Rhizobium sp. N324: one gene and its partner. The protein of the gene in region 1 interacts with the protein of each later gene in a pairwise test. Links are inferred from orthologs where the notes say so. Each region holds a gene or a part of one and is shown on either strand. Other genes may lie near its edges.

Region 1 (7,104 bases):
GGCGCAGCTCTATAACGTCATCAACTCGGTGACGATAGGCGATCAGGGCGCGCTCAGCGGCAGTCCGCAGCTCGGCGACCTGCGCTTTGCCCAGCCGAAGACCGGCTGGTACTGGGTGGTGGAGCCGCTCGGCACCTATACGACGGCGCCGCTGGTGTCGCCCTCGCTCGGCTCGGCGCTCATTCCGGTGCCTTCGGTCGTCGAGGCGCCCTTCGACAAGAATTACGAACGCTACTACCAGGTGACGGATGCCTCCGGAAACCGCGTGCAGGTGGCCGAAACCGAAGTGGTGCTCGATACCGATGGGCGCGCGGCGCGGGTCCGCGTCACCGGCAATGTCGATGTCGTCGAGGACGACGTGCGCACCTTTTCCCACAGCCTCTATCTGGCGCTCGCCGGCTTCGGCGTCGGCAGCCTGATCGTCAATGCGCTGGCGATTCTCTACGGCCTGAAGCCGCTCGACAAGGCGCGCGCCGCCTTGGAGCGCATCCGCGCCGGCGAGAGCGAGCAGCTGAAAGGCGATTTCCCGCGGGAGATTCTGCCGCTCGCCAATGAGGTCAACGCGCTGATCGACAGCAACCGCCGCATCGTCGAGCGGGCCCGCATGCAGGTCGGCAATCTCGCCCATTCGCTGAAGACGCCGATCGCCGTTCTCCTTAATGAGGCGCGCGTGCTCGAAAAATCCCATGGCGAACTGGTGCGCAGCCAGGCGGAATCGATGCAGGGCCAGGTACAATCTTATCTCAACAGGGCGCGCATCGCCGCGCAGCGCGAATCCGTGCTCGCCCGCACCGATGCCGAGCCGGCGCTGGAGCGGCTGGTGCGCGTCATGCGCCGGCTGAACGTCGATACCGAATTCGATCTCGTCGTCTCGCCGCCGCATCTGGCCGTCGCCATGGAGCAGCAGGATCTCGAGGAGACCGTCGGCAATCTCCTGGAGAATGCGGCCCGTTTTGCCAAGAGCAAGGTCCGGCTTTCCGCCGTCGAGGCCGGCGACGACGTCAGGGGGGCTGAGGCGAGCGCGCGCCGCCACTGGGTGGAGCTCGCCGTCGAGGATGACGGGCCGGGCCTGGAGCCCGACCAGATCCGCGAGGCGCTGAAGCGCGGCCGCAGGCTCGACGAAAGCAAGCCCGGAACCGGGCTTGGCCTGTCGATCGTCACCGAGATTTCCGGTGAGTATCAGGGGCGGCTCGAGCTCTCCCGCGGCGAATGGGGCGGGCTCAAGGCGAAGCTTATCCTGCCGGGCATCACAAAGGATGTTGCATGAGCAACTGCTTGATGTCACAAAGATACTGGCAAGCGTATAGCATGCTTTGCCTTAATGCTGACACGGGGACGCTGCACTTCGATCGGCTGAATTTGACCCCTGATCGTGGTTCGACGCAATGATTTTACGCTCGCAAGGCATGATCGCTTCCGCTCTTCTCGTCGCCGTCGCGCTCTCCGGCTGCACGACGACGAAAGGTGCCGCTTCACGCGGCATTTTTTCGAGCAAGCCCTCGGCCTCGGCCGCCTTCCTCACCGCGTTGCAGGGCGGCCTTGCCGGCCGCAGCGGCGTGACGCTGAACGATAGCGACAAGCAGCGGGCGCTGGAGGCGGAATATCGGGCGTTGGAAGGTGCGGCCGTCGGCCAGCCGGTGCTGTGGACCGGCAACGACGTCACCGGCAAGGTGGTTGCCGCCGCACCCTATCAGGTTGGCTCGCAGAACTGCCGGCAATATACCCATACGCTGACCGTCGACGGCAAGGACACCGTGGTGCGGGGCGCTGCCTGCCGCAACGAGGATGGCAGCTGGTCGCCGCTCGGCTAAATCAGGTGAATTGCGGCTTATAGCCTCAAATCTTCGTCATTCCGGCTTTGGCAGTTGGAATGGCGACGCGCTTCACGTATTTGGGCCGATATGCTGTTCTGGATTCTCGTTGCCGTTCTGACGGCAGTCGTCGCTGCCATCCTGCTCTACCCCCTTCTGCGCGGTGCGAAGGCGGCGGAAAACCTCCGTGCGGGTGAGGCGGCGGTCTATCGCGACCAGCTGCGCGAACTTGACCGCGATCTCAACGGCGGGCTTATCACGCCTGAAGAAGCCGACTATGCCAGGGCCGAAATCGGCCGTCGGCTGATCGCCGTTTCCGCCGGCGAGCCGGAAGAGGCGCCGAAGCCCGCGCGGCATCACCGTTTCACCGAGGCCTTCGTGCTGCTCGTGCTGCCGCTTCTCGGGCTCTGTCTTTATCTGACGACGGGCCGGCCGGACTTGCCCGCGCAGCCGCTGGAAGCGCGGCTGGAAAATCCCGGCAACGATGTGGCGGTGCTGATCGCCAAGGCGGAACGGCACCTGGCGCAAAGCCCCGATGACGGTAAGGGCTGGGACGTGCTGGCGCCGATCTATCTCCGCACCATGCGGGTGAACGATGCGCAACTGGCCTACCGCAACGCCATCCGGCTGCTCGGCCCAAGCCCGGCCCGGCTCGACGGCCTTGCCGAGACGCTGATGGCCGTCTCCGACGGTGTGGTGACCGAGGAGACGCGTCAGGTGCTGGAACAGTCGCTGACGCTGGAACCGGACAATCCGCGCGCCCGCTTCTACGTCGCCCTCAGCATGGAGCAGGCGGGACAGTCCGATGAGGCACGCAAGGCCTTCGAGGCGTTGGCGAAACAATCGCCGGCCGATGCGCCCTGGCTGCCGCTGGTCAATGAGCATATCGCCATGAATGGCGGCGCGCCGGCCGGTGCGGCTGCCCCGGGCGCCGGTGCGGCTGCCTCGGGCGCCAATCAGGCTGCCCCGGGCGCCAATCAGGCTGCCCCCGGCAATCCCACGCAGCAGGATGTCGCGGCGGCCGAAAACATGAGCGCCGGCGACCGGCAGCAGATGATCCGCGGCATGGTTGAAAGCCTCGATGCCAAGCTTAGCGCAGAACCGAACAATTTCGAGGGATGGGTGCGGCTCGTCCGCTCTTACGCCGTCTTGAACGACAAGGATCGTGCCGCCGCTGCGCTGAAGCGCGGGCTTGCAGCCTTTCCGCCGCCCGGCGAACAGGGCAGGCAATTGCTGGCGATGGCCAAGGAACTCGGCATATCAACGGAAGGATTGGCTGAATGACCCGCAAGCAGAAGCGCCTGGCGGTGATATCAGGTGGCATGGGCTTCATTGCCGCCGCCGTGCTGCTGGTCATGTTCGCCTTCAGCCAGTCGGTCGCCTATTTCTACATGCCAGCCGATCTGGCCAAGACGCCGGTGGCGCCGGAAACCCGCATCCGGCTCGGCGGCCTCGTCGGCGAAGGCAGCGTCGTGCGCGGCGCCGGCTCGACCGTGGAATTTTCCGTCACCGACGGCAGTGCCAATGCCGTGAAAGTCCAATATACCGGGATCCTCCCCGATCTCTTCCGCGAAGGGCAGGGGGTCGTCACCGAAGGCATGTTTGCGCCGGGCACCAACATCTTTACCGCCGATACCGTGCTCGCCAAGCATGACGAGACCTATATGCCGAAAGACGTGGCCGACAGGCTGAAGCAGCAGGGGCTGTGGAAAGAGGGGCAAGGCGAGGAGGCGAAGGCGACGCAATGATCATCGAGATCGGCCATTACGCGCTGGTGCTGGCGCTGGCAACGGCGCTCATCCTTTCGATCGTGCCGGTCATCGGCGCCCGCCGCCATGACCGGGCGATGATGGATGTGGCGACCGTCGGTTCGCTGGCGATGTTTGCGCTTGTCGCCTTCTCCTTCGGCGTCTTGACCTATGCCCATGTCGTCTCCGACTTCTCGGTCGAGAACGTCTGGGAGAATTCGCATTCGCTGGTGCCGCTGATCTACAAATATTCCGGCGTCTGGGGCAATCACGAGGGATCGATGATGCTCTGGCTGCTGATCCTGACGCTGTTCAGCGCCCTGGTCGCCGTCTTCGGCCGCAACCTGCCGGAGACGCTGAAGGCCAATGTGCTTTCCGTGCAGGCCTGGATTTCGGTTGCCTTCACCCTGTTCATCCTGCTGACCTCCAATCCCTTCCTGCGGCTCGATCCGGCGCCGGCCGAGGGCCGCGATCTCAATCCGGTCCTGCAGGATATCGGTCTGGCGATCCACCCGCCGCTGCTCTATCTCGGTTATGTCGGCTTCTCCGTCTGCTTCTCCTTTGCCGTCGCCGCACTCCTCGAAGGCCGCATCGACGCCGCCTGGGCCCGCTGGGTGCGGCCCTGGACGCTCGCCGCCTGGACCTTCCTGACGCTTGGCATCGCCATGGGCTCCTACTGGGCCTATTACGAACTCGGCTGGGGCGGCTGGTGGTTCTGGGATCCGGTTGAGAACGCCTCCTTCATGCCCTGGCTTGCCGGCACCGCGCTGCTGCATTCGGCCCTCGTCATGGAAAAGCGCGAGGCGCTGAAGATCTGGACGGTGCTGCTGGCCATCCTCACCTTCTCGCTGTCGCTGATGGGCACCTTCCTGGTGCGCTCCGGCGTGCTGACCTCGGTGCATGCCTTTGCCAGCGATCCCTCCCGCGGTGTTTTCATTCTCTGCATCCTGCTGATCTTCATCGGCGGGGCGCTGTCGCTGTTTGCCTTCCGCGCCCCGAAGCTTTCGGCCGGCGGGCCGTTTGCCCCGATTTCGCGCGAGGGCGCGCTCGTCGTCAACAATCTGATCCTGACGGTCGCCTGCGGCACGGTGCTGACCGGCACGCTCTATCCGCTGCTGCTGGAGACGCTGACCGGCGACAAGATCTCCGTCGGGCCGCCCTTCTTCAACCTGACCTTCGGCCTGTTGATGGCGCCGCTGATCGTCATCGTGCCCTTCGGACCGCTGCTGGCCTGGAAACGCGGCGATCTGCTCGGCGTTTTGCAACGGCTCTATCTGGTCGCCGGTCTCGCCTTCCTTGCTGCGGTGATCTTCTTCTATCTCCAGCATGGCGGGCCGGTGCTTTCCGTGCTGGGGCTGGCGGCCGGGCTGTTCCTGGTCTTCGGCGCCATCGCCGATCTCTGGTATCGCGCCGGCATCGGCAAGGTTACGGGCAACCTCGCCTGGCGCCGTCTGACCGGCCTGCCGCGGTCGGCCTTCGGCACCGCGCTTGCCCATGCCGGGCTCGGCATCAGCGTGCTCGGCATCGTCGCGGTGACGACGTTCCAGACCGAGCATGTCATCGAGATGAAGCCCGGCGAGACCACTGACGCCGGCGGCTACAGCCTGCATTTCGACGGCATGCAGCCGGCGAGCGGGCCGAACTACACCGAGGAGCGCGGCCACTTCACCATTCGTCGCGCCGGTGTCGCGGTCGCCGATACCTGGTCGGCCAAACGCCTCTACACCGCCCGCCAGATGCCGACGACGGAGGCCGGCATCCTGACCTTCGGCCTCAGCCAGCTCTACGTCTCATTGGGTGACGCCACCAAGGACGGTGGCATCGTCGTGCGCATCTGGTGGAAGCCGTTCATCCTCTGCATCTGGGGCGGAGCGCTTGTCATGGCCTTCGGCGGCTTCGTCTCCCTCACCGACCGCCGCCTGCGCGTCGGCGCGCCACGGAGGAAGGCGAAGGCGGCAAAGCCGGCAGAGCCTGCCATGGAGCCGGCGGAATGATGCGGCGTCTCCTCCTGGCTTTCGTCTTGATGCTGTTGGCCGCGCCGGCCTTCGCCGTCAACCCGGACGAGGTGCTCGCCGACCCGGCACTGGAAGCGCGCGCTCGCGCCCTTTCGGCGGAACTGCGCTGCATGGTCTGCCAGAACCAGTCGATCGACGATTCCAATGCCGATCTCGCCAAGGATCTGCGCCTGCTGGTGCGCGAGCGCATCACCGACGGTGACAGCGACGAGGCGGTGCTGAACTATATCGTCTCGCGCTACGGCGAATTCGTGCTGCTGAAGCCGCGGTTCAGCATGAAGACGGGCCTGCTGTGGGGCGCCCCGGCGCTGCTGGTGCTCGCCGGCGGCCTGTCGCTGCTCGTCTTTGCCCGCAGGCGCTCAGGCAAGCCGACGGGAAGTAAATTGACCGCGGATGAGCAGTCGAAGTTGAACGATCTTCTGAAAAAGTAGGCGGTCCATCGGCGGCAATCGTCGGCTCCGGCGGATTGGCCGAAGCAAACATTTCAACATTACCAATTTTTCATTGGCCGGACAGTTCGCAGTAAGGTGCGCCATCCTATATCTTGATGCATCGACTGATCCGGCGCTGCCGGGCTGAAGATTTAAGAACAAGAGAAGGTGCTCCAATGCTCAAGAATTTCAACGGACGTCCGTCCCTCGCCACCGTGCTCAAGGCTTCTACCGTTGCCGGTATCGCGGCCGCTGTGCTCGCAACCGGCGTTCCGCTCGAAATCACCCGGTCCTATGCCGAAGCAGTCAAGGTTCAAGCACCTGCTGTCCCGAGCTTTGCCAATGTTGTCGATGCCGTTTCGCCGGCCGTCGTTTCCGTTCGCGTCGAAAATCGCGTCAATCCCGTCTCCGACAATGACGGCCTGTCCTTCGATTTCAACGGCCGCGGTTTTGACGATCTTCCCGACGATCACCCGCTGAAGCGCTTCTTCAAGCAGTTCGGCGGTCAGGAGCCGAATGATCAGCAGGGCCATCAGCGGCGCTTTGGCCAGAACGGCCCCGGCGGCCCGAACGGCCCCGGCGGTAAGGGCCGTCTGCGTCCGGTTGCTCAAGGCTCGGGCTTCTTCATCTCCGAGGACGGCTACATCGTCACCAACAACCACGTCGTGTCCGATGGCCAGGCCTTCGTCGCCGTCATGAATGACGGCACCGAACTCGATGCCAAGCTGATCGGCAGGGATCCGCGCACCGACCTCGCCGTGCTGAAGGTCGACGGCAAGGGCAAGAAGTTCACCTACGTCAACTGGGCCGACGACAACAACGTCCGCGTCGGCGATTGGGTCGTCGCCGTCGGCAATCCCTTCGGTCTCGGCGGCACGGTCACAGCCGGCATCGTCTCGGCCCGCGGCCGCGATATCGGCTCCGGTCCTTATGACGATTACCTGCAGGTGGACGCGGCCGTGAACCGCGGCAACTCCGGTGGCCCGACCTTCAACCTCAGCGGCGAAGTGGTCGGCATCAACACCGCGATCTTCTCGCCGTCGGGCGGCAGCGTCGGCATTGCCTTCGCCATTCCCGCCTCGACGGCCAAGGATGTCGT
Region 2 (7,031 bases), 3.0 Mb from region 1 along the record:
CTGCGCAACGGTCTGGCGCGCACCTCCTCGCAGCTGACCGGCCAGATCACCGCGCTCTTCACCAAGCGCAAGCTCGACGACGAGACGCTGCAGGATCTCGAAGACCTGTTGATCCAGGCCGATCTCGGCGTCGAGACCGCGCTGCGCGTCACCGATACGCTGGCGTCCGAGCGCTATGGCAAGGATGTCACCGGCGAGGATGTCAGCCGGATCATGGCGTCCGAAATCGCCAAGGTCCTGAAGCCGGTCGCCAAGCCGCTGCAGCTCGATCTCTCGCACAAGCCACATGTCATCCTCGTCGTCGGCGTCAACGGTACCGGCAAGACGACGACGATCGGCAAGCTGGCGGCGAAGCTATCCGGTGCCGGGTTGAAGGTGATGCTGGCGGCCGGCGATACGTTCCGCGCGGCAGCGATCGAGCAGCTGAAGATCTGGGCCGAGCGGACGAACTCGGAATTCGTCGGCACCAAGCTTGGCGCCGATGCCGCCGGCCTTGCCTATGACGCCTTCGAACAGGCCAAGGCGAAAAAATGCGACGTGCTGATCGTCGATACCGCCGGCCGCCTGCAGAACAAGGCCGAGCTGATGGCCGAGCTCGAGAAGATTGTGCGCGTGCTCGGCAAGCTCGATCCCGATGCGCCGCACACCGTGCTGCAGACGCTCGACGCGACGACGGGACAGAATGCGCTAAGCCAAGTCGAGATCTTCCGCAACGTCGCCGGCGTCAACGGGCTGATCATGACCAAGCTCGACGGCACGGCACGCGGCGGCATCCTCGTCGCTATCTCCGCCAAGCACAAGCTGCCGGTCTATTTCATCGGGATCGGCGAGGGCGTCGACGATCTGGAGCCATTCGAAGCCGAGGATTTCGCCCATGCCATTGCCGGACTTCCGCAATGATGCCACAGATATGCCGCCGAGAGCCTGCAAGGCACGGCCGGCAACCAGATTGTCAGGAATAGCAGGTTTGACGAACGCATGAGCACCGAAAGCGATATCACCCCGACCCCGGCCGACCGGCATCATCCGCTGCTGAAGCTGGCGCTGGAACTCGGGCCGCTGCTGATCTTCTTCTTTGCCAACCTGCGTGCTGAGTGGCTGGCGGGAAAGTTTCCGGCCCTGGTTGCGCTCGGAGGGCCGCTTTTCATTGCTACTGCGCTCTTTATGACAGCGACGATCGTCTCGCTTGTCGTTTCGAAGATTGTGCTTGGGCACTTACCGGTGATGCCTTTCGTCTCCGGTCTGGTGGTGGTTATCGTCGGCGCGCTGGCAATCTACCTGCAGAACGAAACCTTCATCAAGATGAAGCCCACGATCATCAACGGGCTCTTTGGCGTTGTGTTGCTCGGGGGACTTGTCTTTGGGAAATCGCTGCTCGGCTACGTGTTCAACACCGCCTTCGAACTCGATGCTGAGGGCTGGCGTAAGCTTACCATTCGCTGGGGCATTTTCTTTCTATTCTGCGCGGTCCTTAACGAGGTCGTCTGGCGTGGTTTTAACTGGTACTATCAGCCTGATATGAAAGCAGCAGACAATGCTTGGGTGGTCTTCAAGGTGTGGGGCAATATTCCGATCACCCTCATTTTCACCATGTCACAGATGCCGCTCATTCTGAAGCATAGCATCAATGTGGAAACGGATGGCGAAAAGTGAGCGCTACAGAGGCCGAATATCGTGTCGGACACCAAAGTTTCTGGTTCGTCGCCTGCCTAGCAGTGCTGGTCGCCCAGATCGTTGCCGAATATATGATGGGCCGCGTGCCGATCTGCGCCTGCGGTTATGTCAAGCTATGGGAGGGCGGGGTCAACACCAGCGGCAATTCGCAGCATCTGTCGGACTGGTACACGCCGTCGCATATCATCCACGGCTTCCTGTTCTACGGGCTCGGCCATCTCGTCCTGCGCCGCAAGCCGCTGGCGGCAAAGCTGCTGCTGGCGCTCGTCATCGAATCCGGCTGGGAGCTGCTGGAAAATTCACCGCTGATCATCGACCGCTACCGCACGGCGACGATCGCACTCGACTATTACGGCGACAGCATCCTGAATTCGGCAATGGACACCGTGTTCATGTGCATCGGCTTCTTCTTCGCATCGCGCGCGCCGGTGGCGCTGACGGTGGCGATCGCCCTCTTCTTCGAGATTTTCACCGGCTATGTGATCCGCGATAATCTGACGCTCAATGTGGTGATGCTGATCTGGCCGGTGGAGGCGATCAAGGTCTGGCAGGGCGGGGTTTAGGCCAGGTCAGAAGAAAACCCCTCCCCAACCCCTCCCCACAGGTGGGAGGGGCTTGAGTGCGGCGCCCGTCTTATTCCACTTCACCGTTTCATCCGCGGAAAGGCTGCTGCTTGGCGCCATACAGCGCGTCATATAAGTCCCTCCCCCTTGTGGGGAGGGGTTGGGGAGGGGTCTTCACCCGAGATGAAACTTACGAACCCGGCTTCTCCAGCGCCTTTTCCATCGCCGGAAACAGCCCTTCCTTCAGGCTGATATCGTCGAAGGGGCCGACGCGTTTGTAGAGGATCGTGCCGTCGGGGCTGACGAGGTAGCTTTCCGGAATGCCGTAGACGCCCCAGTCGATCGCCGCCTTGCCGTTCGGGTCGATGCCGATCGCCTGATAAGGATTGCCGAGTTCGCCGAGGAAACGCAGGGCGTTGTCGTTCTGGTCCTTGTAATTGATGGCGACGATGTTCAGCCGTCCGTCTTTCGCCAGTTCCTTCAACACGGGATGTTCGGCGCGGCAGGGCACGCACCAGGAGGCGAAGACGTTGACGAGGGTCAGCTTGCCCTTGATGGCCGCATCGGTCAGCGCCGGCAGATTGGCGCCGTCGAGCGGCGGCAGGTTCAGTGCCGGTGCCTTGGTGCCGATCAGGGCGGAGGGGATTTCGGTGATGTTCTTGCCGTGGAAATCCTGGTCGTAGAGCATCTTTGCCGCCGTCGCCGCAATGCCGCCGAAGACGATCAGCGGCAGAAGCGCCAGCGCATAACGGCCAAGTCCGCGCGATGTGGCGGTCGTGGTTTCAGGCGCTTCGCTCATTCGCCGTCCTTTGCACGCGCCGAGCGGCGGCGGATGCCGGCGGCTTCCAAGGCTGCGAGCTCACGGCGACGCGCCTGGCCGTCGGCCCAGGTCCAGAGCGTGACAGCGATCGTCACGAGAGCGGCAAAGCCATAGGATGCGTAGACGTAGAAGGTGTGCGTCAAATCTGTTCCTCGCGGCTGGCCATACGGGCGGCGAGACGGCGCTGGGCGGCGATGCGGCGGCGCCAGATCTCGTTCCTCATCGCCATGATATGCAGCGTGAAGAAGAGCAGGGTGAAGGCGATCGCCATGACGAAGAGCGGCCGCAGGAATTCCGGATCGATCGCCGGGCCATCAAGGCGCATCACGCTTGCCGACTGATGCAGCGTGTTCCACCACTCGACCGAGAATTTGATGATCGGGATATTGACGAAGCCGACGAGGATGAGCACGGCGGAAACGCGCGCGGCCTTCGACGGATCGTCGATAGCACGGCTGAGCGCGATCAGACCGAGATACATCAGGAAGAGAACGAAAACGGAGGTCAGCCGCGCATCCCACACCCACCAGGTGCCCCACATCGGCTTGCCCCAGAGCGAGCCGGTGACGAGGGCGAGCAGGGTGAAGGCGGCGCCGAGCGGGGCCGCGGCCTTGGCGGAGACGTCGGCCAGCGGATGGCGCCAGACCAGCGTGCCGATCGCAGAGCAGCTCATGATCGTATAGCACATCATCGACAGCCAGGCCGAGGGCACATGGATATACATGATGCGCACGGTCTCGCCCTGCTGGTAATCGCCTTCCGTGGAGAAGCTGAGATAGAGGCCGACCGCAAAACAGAGGGCGGTAATGCCGGCCAGCCACGGAATGATGCGCGCCGCCAGCGCCAGGAACCGCGTCGGGTTGGCGAGGTCGCTGAATTTGCTGATGGCAAGGCTCGTTTCGCTCATGTCCGCTTCCTTATCTTGATCCGGCTTTTCCCGCAATCGAATGCCAATCAATCCGTCGTGTTTCGCAGTGCAACGGCGGCAGCGGCCGGACCGATGACCGCGAAGAACAGGGTCAGCGCGATGAGGATGAGGAAGGGTGGCAGGAACGGAGCGGGATCCTCGACGGCGGCATAGGTGGCGCTGACGCCGAAGATCAGCACCGGTATGGTCAGCGGCAACACCAGGATCGAGACCAGCAGGCCGCCGCGGGGCAGGGCGACGGCGACGGCGGCGCCGACGGCGCCAATGAAGGTGATGGCTGGCGAGCCGACGAGCAGCGTCAGCATAGTGGCAGCAATCGCCGTCTCGTCCATGTTCATGAACAGGCCGAGCAACGGCGAGGCAATCACCAGCGGCAGGCTGGTCGCCGTCCAGTGGGCGAAGCATTTGACCAGCACGGTCAGGACAAGCGGCGTGTCCTGCATGAGCATCAGGTCGAGCGATCCGTCGTCGCGCTCGGCCTGGAACAGGCGGTCGAGGCCGAGGAGGGCGGCAAGCAGCGCGCCGATCCAAACGATGGCGGGGCCGATGCGGGAGAGAAGTTTGAGATCGGGACCGACGCCGAAGGGAATAACGGCGACGATCGTGAGGAAGAACAGCACCCCGATCAGCGCACCGCCGCCGGCGCGGATCGAGAGTTTGAGATCGCGGAGGAAGAGGGCGGTCATTCGGGGTGCTTTTCCCTGATGGGTGAGGAAAACCTGTTCCAAGCGGTAGAGGAAAACCCCTCCCCAACCCCTCCCCACAAGGGGGAGGGGCTAAGCTGCGGTCTCCGACGACGGCCAAACGCAAGCGGGGTGTACGTTGTTGCCGTTCTGCAGATTGCGACGATGCGGTTAGTATGAGGCAGCGCCGCACGGTAGCCCCTCCCCCTTGTGGGGAGGGGTTGGGGTGGGGTTTTCACGTCATGTCCTTGCAAACAACCGCAAACCATCATCCCCATACCCCCGCATCCACACCGGCAAAACCCGTCATCTTCAACTCCTGCGCATTCTTCAATCCCAGCGGCTGGTGCGTCGCCGCCAGCACGATGCCGCCTTCGGCCAGATGCGCTTCGATCAAGCTGGCGAACAGCCGGTCGGCGCTGGCATCGAGTGCCGCCGTGGGTTCGTCGAGGATCCAGACGGGGCGGTGGGCGACGAGCAATTTGGCGAAAGCTATCCGGCGCTGCTGGCCGGCGGAGAGGTAACCGAAGGGAAGATGGGTTATCCCCGACAGGCCGACGGCGTTAGCCGCATCCTCGACGGAGAAGCCTGTATTTCCGAGAAAGCTACGCCAGAAATCGAGGTTCTCTGCAACCGTAAGTTCATTCTTCATTGCATTCCGATGGCCAAGGTAGTGGCTGGCCTCGCCGGGATGCCTGTCTTCCCGGCCCTCTCCGTCGCGGAAGATGACAGTGCCCTTCTCCGGTCTCAGGAGGCCGGCGACGACGCGCAGTAAAGTGGACTTTCCCGATCCATTTCTGCCGGTCAGAATGAGCGCCTCGCCGGACGCCAAGTGAAAGGAAATGTTAACGAAAATCAGATCCTCACCGCGCCTTGCGGCCAGATTTTCGGCGGTGAGATGCATGCATCGGCTCTTTCTTGGTTTCGGCTTCCGGAGGGGTCAAAAAATCTCCGATTTTGACCGTGCTCGGGTATGGCAAGTTTTTAGGAAATTATCTATAAGACCGGCAACCACGCCAGCGGTCGGCGTGAATTTCATCCTTGCGCCGAACTTGGAGCGTCCGTTCCACGTGCGGACAGCGGAAATGGCCGTACCCGCATCCTGATGTGCATTAAGTGCATAGGCGTTCGCACGACTGTGTTGGCTATCAGAAACGGGGTCTCTCGTGTCTAAATCTCTTGACAGTTTCAATTGTCGTTCCACGCTTTCCGTTGGTGGAAAGGATTATGTCTATTACAGCCTGCCCAAGGCTGAGGCAAACGGTCTGCCCGGCGTCTCGAAGCTTCCCTATTCGATGAAGGTGCTGCTCGAAAACCTGCTGCGCTTCGAAGACGGCCAGTCGGTCACCAAGGAGCACATCCTGGCCGTTGCCGAATGGCTGAACAACAAGGGTGCGGTCGAAAACGAGATCGCCTATCGCCCGGCGCGCGTGCTGATGCAGGACTTCACCGGCGTTCCGGCCGTCGTCGATCTTGCCGCGATGCGCGACGCGATGGTGTCGCTCGGCGGAGATCCCGAGAAGATCAACCCGCTGGTTCCCGTCGACCTCGTCATCGACCACTCCGTCATCGTCGATGAATTCGGCACGCCGCAGGCTTTCGCCAAGAACGTCGAGCTGGAATATCAGCGCAACGGCGAGCGCTACCGCTTCCTGAAGTGGGGCCAGCAGGCATTCAAGAATTTCCGCGTCGTGCCTCCCGGCACCGGCATCTGTCACCAGGTCAACCTCGAATATCTCGGCCAGACCGTCTGGACCAAGGAAGAGGACGGCGAGACGATCGCTTATCCGGATACTTGCGTCGGCACCGACAGCCACACGACGATGATCAACGGTCTCGGCGTTCTCGGCTGGGGCGTGGGCGGTATCGAAGCTGAAGCGGCGATGCTCGGCCAGCCGGTCTCGATGCTGCTGCCTGAAGTCATCGGCTTCAAGCTGACCGGCAAGCTCAAGGAAGGCGTCACCGCGACCGACCTCGTTCTGACCGTCGTGCAGATGCTGCGCAAGAAGGGCGTCGTGTCGAAGTTCGTCGAATTCTTCGGCCCGGGCATGGACAACATGCCGCTCGCCGACCGCGCGACGATCGGCAACATGGGTCCGGAATACGGCGCCACCTGCGGCTTCTTCCCGGTCGACGGCGAAACCATCAACTATCTCACCATGTCCGGCCGCACGCATGACCGGATCGCGCTGGTCGAAGCCTATTCGAAGGCCCAGGGCATGTGGCGTGACGGCGACGGTTCCGACCTCGTCTTCACCGATACGCTGGAACTCGATCTCGGCGACGTCGTGCCGTCGATGGCCGGCCCGAAGCGCCCGGAAGGCCGCATCGCGCTCGAAAACATCGCTTCCGGTTTCGCCGGC

The links. Proteins that work in one complex are often made in the same cells at the same time.
Region 2: the proteins of ccmE (region 1) and AMK05_RS21305 interact in binary tests that used the Escherichia coli proteins (3 or more experiments, as listed by UniProt). The link is inferred for Rhizobium sp. N324 from one-to-one orthologs.

The regions. Positions count from the first base shown.
Region 1 is NZ_CP013630.1:1,417,096-1,424,199, forward strand. What follows is about bases 1,826-4,825. They hold ccmE (cytochrome c maturation protein CcmE), read left to right. Parts: upstream 1,826-3,091; coding sequence 3,092-3,559; downstream 3,560-4,825. Other genes in these bases: ccmI (c-type cytochrome biogenesis protein CcmI), read left to right, coding at 1,902-3,095; AMK05_RS06835 (heme lyase CcmF/NrfE family subunit), read left to right, coding at 3,556-4,825. Also shown: AMK05_RS06815 (sensor histidine kinase), read left to right, coding at 1-1,267; AMK05_RS06820 (hypothetical protein), read left to right, coding at 1,386-1,811; more of AMK05_RS06835, read left to right, coding at 4,826-5,553; AMK05_RS06840 (cytochrome c-type biogenesis protein), read left to right, coding at 5,550-6,005; AMK05_RS06845 (Do family serine endopeptidase), read left to right, coding at 6,182-7,104. UniProt on the Escherichia coli protein: Heme chaperone required for the biogenesis of c-type cytochromes. Transiently binds heme delivered by CcmC and transfers the heme to apo-cytochromes in a process facilitated by CcmF and CcmH.
Region 2 is NZ_CP013630.1:4,419,596-4,426,626, reverse strand. Bases 2,081-5,007 are described here. They hold AMK05_RS21305 (heme ABC transporter permease), read right to left. Parts: upstream 3,965-5,007; coding sequence 3,197-3,964; downstream 2,081-3,196. Other genes in these bases: ccmA (heme ABC exporter ATP-binding protein CcmA), read right to left, coding at 4,937-5,007; ccmB (heme exporter protein CcmB), read right to left, coding at 4,012-4,671; ccmD (heme exporter protein CcmD), read right to left, coding at 3,033-3,200; AMK05_RS21315 (DsbE family thiol:disulfide interchange protein), read right to left, coding at 2,428-3,036; AMK05_RS21320 (DUF2585 domain-containing protein), read left to right, coding at 2,081-2,237. Outside these bases: signal recognition particle-docking protein FtsY, read left to right, coding at 1-900; AMK05_RS21325 (septation protein A), read left to right, coding at 979-1,653; more of AMK05_RS21320, read left to right, coding at 1,650-2,080; more of ccmA, read right to left, coding at 5,008-5,572; aconitate hydratase AcnA, read left to right, coding at 5,835-7,031. UniProt on the Escherichia coli protein: Required for the export of heme to the periplasm for the biogenesis of c-type cytochromes.